Aridibaculum aurantiacum: one gene and its partner. The protein of the gene in region 1 binds, or shares a complex with, the protein of each later gene. Links are inferred from orthologs where the notes say so. Each region holds a gene or a part of one and is shown in the gene's direction. Other genes may lie near its edges.

The links. The genes of interacting proteins can lie anywhere in the genome.
Region 2: the proteins of tsaD (region 1) and tsaB are in contact, whole or in part, in a solved structure (PDB 4WQ4), measured with the Escherichia coli proteins. The link is inferred for Aridibaculum aurantiacum from one-to-one orthologs.

What each region holds. Positions count from the first base shown.
Region 1 is NZ_JAFEWC010000001.1:2,208,978-2,215,170, forward strand. The notes cover bases 1,028-3,990. They hold tsaD (tRNA (adenosine(37)-N6)-threonylcarbamoyltransferase complex transferase subunit TsaD), read left to right. Parts: upstream 1,028-1,989; coding sequence 1,990-2,991; downstream 2,992-3,990. Other genes in these bases: J4N22_RS09260 (ABC transporter permease), read left to right, coding at 1,028-1,970; trhA (PAQR family membrane homeostasis protein TrhA), read left to right, coding at 3,369-3,990. In the rest of the region: J4N22_RS09250 (response regulator), read left to right, coding at 1-351; J4N22_RS09255 (hypothetical protein), read left to right, coding at 483-659; more of J4N22_RS09260, read left to right, coding at 759-1,027; more of trhA, read left to right, coding at 3,991-4,022; J4N22_RS09275 (glycoside hydrolase family 28 protein), read left to right, coding at 4,188-5,600; J4N22_RS09280 (aminoglycoside 6-adenylyltransferase), read left to right, coding at 5,854-6,193.
Region 2 is NZ_JAFEWC010000001.1:363,937-370,125, reverse strand. Bases 1,485-4,443 are described here. They hold tsaB (tRNA (adenosine(37)-N6)-threonylcarbamoyltransferase complex dimerization subunit type 1 TsaB), read left to right. Parts: upstream 1,485-2,597; coding sequence 2,598-3,290; downstream 3,291-4,443. Other genes in these bases: J4N22_RS01520 (MBL fold metallo-hydrolase), read left to right, coding at 3,890-4,443; J4N22_RS01525 (ArsR/SmtB family transcription factor), read left to right, coding at 3,396-3,737; J4N22_RS01535 (3-hydroxyacyl-CoA dehydrogenase family protein), read left to right, coding at 1,974-2,597; J4N22_RS01540 (RidA family protein), read right to left, coding at 1,518-1,901. In the rest of the region: J4N22_RS01550 (aldose 1-epimerase), read left to right, coding at 1-223; galK (galactokinase), read left to right, coding at 220-1,380; more of J4N22_RS01520, read left to right, coding at 4,444-5,299; J4N22_RS01515 (TlpA disulfide reductase family protein), read right to left, coding at 5,371-6,189. UniProt on the Escherichia coli protein: Required for the formation of a threonylcarbamoyl group on adenosine at position 37 (t(6)A37) in tRNAs that read codons beginning with adenine.

The sequences.
Region 1 (6,193 bases):
AAAGACGGGAATGGTCTCATCCATTTTCTGAAAACAAACCCGTTGCCTGACCTGGTATTGATAGACCTAAACATGCCTTATAAAGATGGCATTGAAGCGCTGTCAGAGATTCGCAGTACCGCCGGTTATGAGCATCTTCCGCTGGTTATTTACTCCACCACACGCAACAACAACTACATTGACAAGTGCTATATACGCGGAGCTAACCTGTTTGTTGTTAAACCTAATGATTTTGATGGCCTGGTAGAAGTAGTAAAGAAGATCTGTACCATTGATTGGACACAGTTTCAACCACTACCTCGCGAGGAGTTCGTAATCTATGTTGACGAAGATCAACTGAATACTCACTAGCCATTTCTGCTTTCATTCTTTATTTAAGTACCAGTAGCAAGTAGATTCAACACCCTCTAGAATCTTCTTTTATACATCTATCCTGCAAATGTTGTGGCATAGTCTTATTACTCGTTCATGAAAATCATGTTATGAGTACAAGCAATAATCCTAACGATAAAGAGACAGTAGGTGAAGTAGGTTCACAGGTTGATGGTGATCCAAATAATAACCAGGATAATCAAGAACAGGTTGATAAAGCAGACCTGGCAGGTAAAAAGGTAGACGCCGATCCCACTGAACCTGAAGGTCAACCCGCTGATCAATAAGTTGTTCTACACAAAGTAATATTTATAGTGAGCTGTTGATTCACATTGTATTTTTGAAACATGGTCACAGTCATCACTATTGCTTGGAACAGTTTCAAGATGGCATTACAGGAATTGCGGAGTAATAAGCTTCGTACATTCCTGTCTTTGTTTGGTATCACCATTGGTATCTTTTGTATTATAGGTGTACTGGCAACTGTAGAAAGCCTGGAGGCCAAGGTGCAGAATGATATAAACACGTTAGGAAGCAATACGATCTATGTAGACAAGTGGGACTATGGTGGAGGCCCTGATTATCCATGGTGGCGTTTCATAAAGCGGCCTTATCCTAAGTACCGCGAAATGCAAGAAATAAAAGAACGATCTCAACTGGCATCTGCTGTTAGTTATTCTATCAGGAATATGGTTAGTGTAGAGCATGATGATATAACATTATCAGGAGTAAATGCTTATGGTGTAAGCGATGAGTTCAACAATGTTATCACCATCAACATAGAACACGGACGATATATTTCAGAATCAGAATTCAAGCAAGCATCGCCAGTAATTGTTATGGGATATCAGAATGCTACCAATCTTTTTGTGAGTGCAGAACGTGCCATAGGCAAAGATGTAAGCTTCAATGGCATTAAATGCAGGGTTGTCGGAGTGGTAAAAAAAGAAGGAACAAACTTCCTGGGCGGCGGCTGGCAGTTTGACGAAGCAATCGTTCTTCCTTTCAGAACAATGGCTGCACATTTCAATATTGAAAATAGTAGTCCAGTCATTATGGTAAAAGGAGGTGAAGCAACTTCATCAGCTGCATTGGTAGATGAACTGCGTGGTATCATGCGTTCAATCCATCGCCTTAGCCCCACACAGGAAGATGATTTTTCCTTAAACGACATCAACACCTTTAGCGAACAAACCAGTGCCATTTTTGGATCCATAAACCTGGGCGGATGGGCTATTGCTGGTTTATCATTGATTGTAGGTGCATTTGGAGTGGCTAATATTATGTTTGTAACAGTTCGTGAAAGAACTAGCCAGATTGGTTTGAAAAAAGCCATCGGTGCCAAAAGTTCTACTATCCTTACAGAGTTTCTTTTAGAAAGTGCTTTTCTTTGCCTTCTTGGCGGCTTCATCGGGTTGATACTCGTATTCCTGCTGACCAAGTTGCTTACGTTTGTACTGCCATTTCCAATAACCATTTCATTGGGTACGCTCACATTGGCTATTTCTATTTGTCTTGTAGTTGGTGTATTGGCAGGTATAATTCCAGCAAGCATTGCAGCTAAAATGAACCCGGTAGTAGCTATCAGAACAAAATAAAGCCCTATATATCTATCTTATGCCAATCATCCTAGCTATAGAATCTTCATGCGACGATACAAGTGCAGCTATATGCAAGGATGGTAAGATTCTTTCAAACCTTATTGCAACTCAAAAAGTGCATGAAGAATTTGGCGGTGTAGTTCCTGAGCTTGCAAGTCGTGCACATATTCAAAAAATAGTTCCTGTTGTTGATACGGCTATCAAACAAGCAGGTATTCAATTGACAGAAGTAGATGCTATCGCATTTACACAGGCACCTGGCTTGATAGGGAGTCTGCTTGTGGGCGCGCAGTTTGCTAAATCGTTGGCTACTTCATTAGACAAACCTCTGATTGCTGTACATCATATGCAGGCCCACGTGCTGGCTAATTTGATTGATGATCCTGCACCTTCATTCCCATTTCTATGTTTAACTGTAAGTGGTGGTCATACGCAAATTGTCCGCTGCAATAGCCCCTACGAAATGGAGGTGCTGGGTGAGACAATAGACGACGCCGCAGGAGAAGCATTTGATAAGTCTGCAAAGCTTCTTGGCATACCTTATCCTGGTGGGCCACTGGTTGATAAGTACGCACAGGCTGGAGATCCTCATAAGTTCAAATTCCCCGAGCCAAACATCCCAGGCCTTAACTTTAGTTTTAGTGGATTGAAAACTTCAATATTATATTTTCTGCAGCAGCAAAAGCAGGCTAATGAAAATTTTGTTGCAGAAAATCTTCCTGATGTATGCGCTTCTATCCAGCATAGGATAGTTTCTATTTTACTGCGTAAACTTAAAAAAGCAGTTGATGAAACAGGCATTCGTGAAGTATGTATAGCTGGTGGTGTAAGTGCCAATAGTGGCTTGCGTAATACCCTACAGGAATATGCTGCTAAGTATGGTTGGAAAAGTTACATACCTGCTTTTCAATATTGCACAGATAATGCTGGAATGATTGCCATTTCTGCCTATTACAAGTTTCTTCAAAACGATTTTGAAGACTTACAAACTACTCCTTCCGCAAGAGCTGAATGGTAATTTGATACCATCTTTTTTCCTATCTTCTTGCTTCTACTCATGATTTTGTTCCTGGAGAACATTTGTATTGCTGTTACAAAAACAACGAATAATACATTTCTAAAAGGTATAGCCTCAACACCTAAATTTATACTTAGGTTTTAGCATTCTATAGTACCTGCTACTAACTACTGCCTTATGTACAACTTAAATGAGTCATTAAAGAAGGCTATTGAGGTAGCTCAATTGCTGGCTAAAGAATATAATGTGTCGCCTGCTGTGCAACTAATTATGTCCAGAATCGTCGCGCAAAAAAGGTGGTTTCCTCCAGCACTCGTAACTGCTTTTTGGGTTGGTATTGGAATGATTTTTTCACGATGTAATATAAATACATCAAGATGGCAAAGCATTTACCCATTGCAAGTGATTGTTTTACCCCGGAAGAAGAATTGGCGAATACCATTATACATGCTATTGGTGTACTGTTTGGTCTCGTAGCTATTCCTTTTCTTATTATGCTGGCAGCAAAGAACAGCGACATCAGCAACCTGATGCGCGTTGGTATCTATGGCGCTTGTTTCATGGCCACTTTTGTCTTCTCCACCTTATTCCACTGGTTCAAAGAAGAGAAGGTGAAATGTAAGCTAGAAATGTGCGACAGGATCAGTATCTACTTCTTTATTGCCGGAACCTATACGCCTTTCATCCTCTACTACATGTACGATCGTACCGGTTTTATAATGCTGGGGATTATGTGGGCGCTTGTATTGTTTGGGATCTTCTTCGAGATATTTCTTGCCAAGAAGTACTTCATTATATCCCTGTTTATTTACCTGGCTATGGGTTGGATGTTTGTGTTTGTGCTCAATAAGTGGTTCGATAGTATGCCTTCCTCCGTTATCACTTTTATCTTGACTGGTGTGGGTTTGTATAGTATCGGTGTCATCTTTTATGTTTGGAAAAAATACCGCTACCACCACGCCGTCTGGCACTTCTTTGTACTGGTTGCCAGCATCTTTCACTATTTGGCTGTTTTAGAAACAGTTTCTTAGAAGGTATATATAAGATTAGAAGAGTTTCTGTTACCAATGTTCAACTGATTTTAATTCTGCATATGAATGCTGAAATCGTTGATTAGTTCATAGTGAATGATACAATTCATACAGTCCTCCTTCTTTCATCATGTTGTTTAACCGCTAATGAATTAATTTCACGCAATGAAAAACATTATTAACCTCTGTCTTTCTCTTTGTGCGTTGGTGTGTGTAACCAGTTGTTCTGGCCCATCTGCCTCTCGTAACAATTTTGAAAATGATCCATGGAAGCAACTTCCATCTATCTTGAAACAGATAAAGGCGCCGACGTTTAAGAATAAAGACTACGTGATTACCCAATATGGTGCAGTAGGTGATGGCAAAACAATAAATACTGAAGCATTCAGAAAGGCTATTGAAGTGTGTAACAAAGAAGGTGGCGGAAGGGTAGTGGTGCCGGTTGGAAATTTCCTTACAGGGCCTATTCACCTGAAAAGTAATGTGAACCTTCATGTAAGTAAAGGAGCTACCATTTCCTTTTCTACTAAGCCAGAGGATTACCTGCCGCTGGTGTTCACCCGTTGGGAAGGTGTAGAACTTATGGGCTATTCTCCGCTGATCTATGCATTTGAACAAAACAACATTGCCATTACCGGCCAAGGAACTTTGGATGGAATGGCCAATGCTACCAACTGGTGGCCGTGGAAAGGTCAAACGCAATATGGTTTTGTTAAAGGGCAACCAAGCCAGGTAGATAAGGATAAACGTGCTGCGCTTTTCAAAATGGCTGAAGATGGTGTACCTGTAAGTGAGCGAAAATTTGGAACCGGGTCGTACCTGCGTCCACAGTTTGTACAGCCTTACCGCTGCAATAATGTACTGATTGAAGGTGTCACCATTATCAACTCACCTATGTGGATACTGAACCCGGTGCTTTGCAACAATGTAACCATACAGGGAGTAACTGTTACCAGCAATGGACCTAACAACGATGGTTGTGATCCTGAGTCTTGTAAAAATGTGTTGATCAAAGACTGCTACTTTAATACGGGTGATGATTGTATAGCTATTAAAAGCGGTCGTAATGCAGACGGAAGGCGCATCAATGTGCCTAGCGAAAACATCATTGTCCAGGGCTGTAAGATGGCTAATGGTCATGGCGGTGTAGTTATAGGTAGTGAAATAAGTGGAGGTGTACGTAATGTGTTTGCAGAGGATTGCAACATGAGTAGTCCTGAATTGGATCGTGCATTGCGCATTAAAACGAATACTGCCAGGGGTGGAGTAATTGAAAATATATACATGCGAAACGTAACAGTAGGGCAAGTAGCAGAACAGGTGTTTATAGCTACTATGTTTTACGAAGACACCGGAAACTTTATGCCTGTTGTACGAAATATTGAAATGAAAAATGTAACGGTTCAGAATGGTGGAAAGACAGGTATTTTATTGGAAGGTTACAAAGAATCACCGGTTACCAATATACGCTTGATTGATATCAAAATAGACAATGTAAAGCAGCCGTATAAATTTTCTAACGCTACCAATGTTACAGCTACCAATGTAATTATCAATGGTAAGAAAGTGGAGCTGTAGGCTGCAAGGTATCAGGTATGAGGAATGAGGTTTGAGTAGTGAGGTTAGAGACGGAGCTATATTACTACTGCTGGTTTGAAATAGAATAAGAGTACATAATACAAGAGAGGCTAACGTTACAGTTAGCCTCTCTTGTATTATGTAGATACTTGTCAATGCATTCTTTACTTCATTTTCATGATGAAAGGCTAACACTACATATCAAATACTTCTAATTTGCGAACTCATACAAAAAAGTCAACAGGATTATATAATGACCATACAAATGAAGTTTGCAGAGAATGTTGTAGAGGTTGTAAAAGATGATGAAACCATTATAGGTTTAGCTGTTGCTGGCTCTTGGCTTACAAACGAAATCGATGAATTCTCTGACCTTGACCTTATTCTGGTAACGAAAGAAAAGGTAGGCGCAGACAAATTGAAAATGCTTGAGTATGCAAAGCGGTTTGGACATTTCCTTTCTGGTTTCACAGGTGAGCATGTAGGTGAACCGCGGGTGTTCATTTGCCTTTACGACAACCCCCTTTTGCATGTTGACATAAAGTTTGTAACGCTCCAGGAGTTTAGGGAAAGAATAGAAACGCCTGTTATCC
Region 2 (6,189 bases), 1.8 Mb from region 1 along the record:
TTTGTGTGTGTTTCGAAATCCGCAAAGGAAAATCCAGCTAGAGATATACCCTTCGCATGAATATCCATACCTGCAGATCTATACGCCTGACCATAGAAAAAGTATAGCGCTTGAGAACCTAAGTGCTGCCCCAGATGCATTCAATAATGGTCTTGGCTTGAAAGTTTTAGAACCTCATGAAAGTGCTACTTTCATCACCAAATTTGTCATCAAACAATTATGAGTACATATTCCACCGCAATTCTCGATTCCTTCAAAGCAAGATTTACTACCACACCACGTTTATTCTTTTCTCCGGGCAGGATAAACCTGATTGGCGAACACGTGGATTATAATGATGGCTACGTAATGCCTGCGGCCATTGACAAAGGCATCTGGTTTGCCCTGGCTGCAAATAATTCTGACCAGATAAATATGTACAGCCACGATCTGCAGGAAGAATATTCCGTTAGCCGGTTCGATATAAAACCACATAAAGGTTGGCAGAACTACTTGTTGGGCGTCATCAACCAGGTAGTAGAAAAGAAGCTTCCACTTTCAGGATTTGATTGTGTGTTTGGTGGCAACCTTATGGTAGGCGCAGGACTTTCCTCATCTGCCGCGGTTGAATGTGGTTTGATATATGGTCTTAACTCGATCTTCCATTTGACTTTATCTACATTGGATATGGCACTGCTTGCGCAGAAAGCTGAGCACACATATCCTGGTGTAAAATGTGGAATTATGGACCAGTACGCCAGCTTGTTTGGCAAGCTCGACAAAGTGATCTTATTAAATTGCCGCACACTGGAGCATGAGTACTATCCGTTGATCTTGCGCGATTATTCTTTGGTGCTCATCAACAGCAAAGTGCAACATTCATTGGCCTCCGGAGAATACAACATACGCAGGCAACAGTGCGAGGAAGGCATGAAGATCATCCGCTCACACTTTAGCGATGTCACGTCTTTCCAGGAAGTAACACCAGCACAGGTAGAGCAACTAAAAGATAAAATGGATGAAAAGGTTTATGACCGTTGCTTGTTTGTAACACAGGAAATAGAACGCACACAGCGTGCAGCACAACACCTGCAAAATAACGAACTGGAAGCTTTCGGTAAACTGATGTATGAGACACACCATGGCCTACAACATTTGTACGAGGTCACTTGTCCTGAAACAGATTTCCTGGTGGAAAGAGCAAAGCTGGAGGAGACTATTGTTGGTAGCAGGCAGATGGGTGGAGGTTTTGGTGGCTGTACCATCAATCTTATTCATAAAAATGATTGGGCTGGTGTGGTACAAAGAATAACTGCGGCATATAAAGCACATTTCAAGATAGAACCAGAAGTATACGAAGTAGCAACCAGCGATGGCACCTACGAAGCCGTAGAAGGATAAAACAAAGAGTTCTCACAAGTAGCCGTTTCAGCTATGAACTGGCTATTTGTGAGAACTTAAATTATCATCTACTCAACTCTCCAATTGACTTCAGCCTACGGCGTAATTACTAATGCCTAACCACTAAAGCCTTCCCCTTACCCCATCACTGCCACTACGCTTATCTCAACATTCACACCTTTAGGCAAACCTTTTACAGCAACCGTTTCACGGGCTGGATAATCTGTAGCGAAATAAGATCCGTAAACTTCATTCACTTGTGCAAACAAGCTCATATCGCTCAGGAAGATGGTGGTTTTAACGATATGCTGAAAATTGATTCCTGCTTCTGTAAGTATGGCATCAAGATTTCGCATTACCTGGTGTGTTTCAGTAGCTATATCTCCTTGCGCCAGTTCGCCTGTTGAAGGTATCAATGCTATTTGCCCGCTAACGAAAAGAAAACCATTTGCAACAACAGCCTGGTTGTATGGCCCTATAGGTGCAGGTGCATTGGCAGTAGTAATGATAGATTTATTCATAAAATGTTTTGCGATAAAATTCAAGTATTTCTAATCAAACAACAAACCTAATTTTGCCTGAAACCAACGCACATGGAGATAGTTGTAATAGCTGAAGGACTTAAGCAAAATGAATTTCACGACAAAGGAATAGCTGAAGGAGTAAAGGTGCAGTTTGTTACTTCACTGGAAAGTGCACATACATCTGCCGATGCATACTTCTACATCATGGCAGAAGAAACCATACAGGAGAATAAAGATGCGATTCAACAATTGAACGGCATAGTATTCATCAATGCTGTAACCACTACACTTGACCAGCTTCCATCCAACTGTGTTCGCATCAATGCATGGCCAGGATTTATACTTTCTAAATCGATAGAAATAGTTGCCGGTGATAATAATAAAGAAGCGGCTTCCAAAGTTCTTGATACCATGAAGTGGGAGCACAATTTTGTTCCTGATGTGCCGGGAATGATCACTCCGCGTACCATAGCCATGATAGTAAACGAAGCGTATTTTGCTTTAGGTGAAGACGTAAGTTCAAAAGAAGACATTGATACAGCTATGAAGCTGGGCACCGGTTATCCTTTCGGACCTTTTGAATGGAGTGAAAGGATCGGCTTAAAACTTATTCACCAGTTGCTTGAACATTTAGCAAGCCAGGATGCACGTTACCAACCAGCTCCTTCTCTCACAAAAGAAACTGATCAATAATTGCCTCTCATTTTAAACATAGATACAGCTACTGATGTAGCATCTGTTTGTATTTCCAAAGATGGTGAAACGCTGTCGCTGTTGGATAGCCACAACCAAAAAGAACATGCATCCTTCATTCATGTGGCTATTCAAAAAATAATGGCAGATGCAGGTTACTCAATGAACCATTTAGATGCTGTATCCGTAACTATAGGACCAGGAAGTTATACTGGGCTTCGCGTTGGACTGGCTACCGCAAAAGGAATTTGCTATGCATTGCAAAAGCCGTTGATAACCGAAAGCACTTTGAAAGTGATGGCTGTGGCAGGCACAAATCACATCCTTCAAAATGATTTGCAGGTAGAACATCTGTGCCCAATGATAGATGCAAGACGGATGGAAGTTTTCACAGCCGTGTACGATATGGAACTGAAGGAGATTTTACAACCACAAGCTTTGGTACTTGAACCGCACTTTTTTGAAGAATACATGAAGAAAAGCATGTTAATGTTCTTTGGAAATGGCTGTAGTAAATATTCTACAGAGGTTCACAATGCTAATGCTGTTTTCGAGGAAGTACAACACAATGCTTCACATCTTGCAACCCTTGCTGAACAAGCATTTAAGGAAAAAAAGTTCGCCGATTTAGCATATTCAGAACCTGCTTATTTGAAGGAGTTTTATACCCCTGCTAAGAGCAGCAAATATTAAAATTGGTGTAAAATTCTTTTTTCTAATATCTAAATACTGAACCGATACATTATTCGTTTTTATATTTACTGCTGATTGATTTATTAACACCCCCAATGATTGATTATGATTACATCAACCCAAAGCATCACTATCTCTAATAAAGAGAATAGTAATGCAATTAAGCTCGACTTTTTACATTTGAAAAAAGCGGCTTTAGTGCTACGCGCAATGAACCACAAGCTTCGTCAACAAATGATCAAGTTGCTTGATGAGAATGAAAGGATGACCGTTACTGAGATTTATGTGAAATTAAGATTGGAGCAATCTGTAGCATCTCAGCATTTAGCAATCCTGCGTCGTGCGGGTATTGTTATCACCCAACGCGACGGAAAATTCATTTACTATGCAGTCAACTACGCAAGAGTTGCAGAAGTGAACAAATTTGTGGAAGAACTTGTTGCCTAGTCTATAGCTCAAAAGTGAGCAGTAAGAGAAAGGATGTTCTAGCGAGCATCCTTTCTCATTTTATACCTGGTCTACATCTTACCATTACCGGCTTTCCAGAATTAGGAAATAGCCTTTGTACAGTCGGCTTATCTTTGCAAAAACGTTTTTACATGTTCATCAAACAATTATACACCAACTGCCTGAGCGAGGCTGCATATTATATAGAAAGTGAAGGAGAAGCAGCGGTAATAGATCCATTGCGTGATATAGATGCATATGTAGAACTTGCTAAAGAAAGAGGAGCTTCAATCAAGTATATTTTTGAAACGCACTTTCATGCAGACTTTGTAAGCGGACACCTGGATCTTGCTAAAGCTACCGGTGCACCTATTGTTTATGGACCTGACACAGACACACGTCTGCCTGTTACACTTGCAAAAGATGGACAGCAATTCAACATTGGTAAGCTTACTATAAAAGTTTTGCATACTCCAGGTCATACATTGGAAAGTACGTGCTACCTGCTACAGGATGAAACTGGAAAAGATCATGCAGTATTTACAGGCGATACTTTGTTTGTAGGCGATGTTGGTCGTCCGGACCTGGCGCAAAAGGCAAATGAAATAACAATGGAAGACCTTGCAGGCATGCTGTACGAAAGCCTGCAGAACAAAATCGTTCCCCTTGCTGATGATGTGATTGTTTATCCTGCACATGGACCCGGCAGTAGTTGTGGTAAGAACCTTGGACCCAACACTACCAGCACTATAGGCGAACAAAAGGCGACTAACTATGCATTGCAACAATCATCTAAAGAAGATTTTATTAAAGCCGTTACAGAAGGCCTTTCTGAACCTCCAAGTTATTTCCCAATCAACGCCCGGATAAACAGGGAAGGATACGATAGCCTTGATGAAGTGATGGAAAGAGGATTATCGGCATTGAATGTAGAGCAATTCAAGGAAAAGATGGAGCAAGATGCTATTATCCTGGATACAAGAAATTCTTCTGTATTTACCAGCGGCTTTGTACCTGGTTCTATCAGCATTGGACTAGATGGACGCTTCGCTGAATGGGCAGGCAGCATTTTACCTTTTGATAAAGACATTATACTTGTAACTGAACAGGGCAAAGAAAAAGAGTCGCTGATCAGGCTTGCGCGAGTTGGTTTTTCTAAAATACAAGGATACCTGGATGGCGGCTTCGAAGCATGGCAATCAGCAGGCGAAACAGCTGATCTTATAATAGATATAGAAGTTGATGAACTGGCTATGGATATTCCGTTTGATAACCACCTGGTGGTAGTGGATGTAAGGAAAGAAGTAGAATATGCAGACGGGCATGTAAAAGGTGCTATTAATATTCCTCTGAATGAACTAACAGATCCCGGCACCATGGCTGATTTTGAAGAGAAGCATAACCTGTACATCCATTGCGCCGGCGGGTACAGGAGCGTGATAGCTGCTTCTTTATTAAAAAGACAAGGCATACACAACCTTCGTAACATCCTGGGTGGTTATGCTAAGATCAGCCAACAGGAAGGTATAACTACAGAGAAAGACACTGCGGTTTTGAACTAATTGAAACTGGTTGAATAAAAAAAAGCTCATCAAACCGATGAGCATTTTTTTTATGAGTAAAGCATGAAATGTTACTTCAACACCTCAGCTAATTTTGCTTCCAGCTGCTGTCCATGCAAGCCACTTGCAATGATCTTTCCATTTGGATCGAGTAATACATTGAAAGGAATGCCATTGAACTTATAAGTACTAACAGCCTCACTATCCCAATATTTCAAATCGCTCATGTGGCTCCATGTGAGGTTATCTGCCTGTACAGCTTTTTGCCACGCTGCCTTATCCTTATCTAAAGACACGCCCAAAATTGTAAAGTTTTTGTCTTTAAACTTATTAAATGCTGCAACCACTGTTGGATTTTCTTGACGGCATGGCCCACACCAGCTCGCCCAAAAATCTACTAATACATATTTTCCTTTGAAGCTGCTAATGCTAAGCTGTGAACCATTGAGTGCAGGCATGGTAAGGTCTGGTGCCTGTTGGTTCATCAATGGATAACCTCCTGCTCCACCACGTGGTGCCGACTGAACAGCTACCAGGCTTTTTACTCTAGCTATCCCGGTATGCTCAGGGAATTTTTGCGAAGAAGCTTCTACCAAAGGACGCAGCTCATCTGGCGACATTGTTCTGCTTGCTATACCCATCGCATAAAATCTGGCCGCAGGACTTTCTGATTCTTCAATGAAAGTTTTCACTGTATTGTTCATATCCTTCAACTCTGTATCGCGCCTGGCGCGTAAAACATTTAGTATACTATCATTTCCAGGTTTCTGACTTAGCGTATCGATTTGCCTGAACGTACTAATGAGCGTAGAGTCCTTTACCCTGTAATCTTCAAAAAAATCGCGCAAACTTTTAGAGGCAGGAGAACCATCTACTTCGTATGCCAGGTA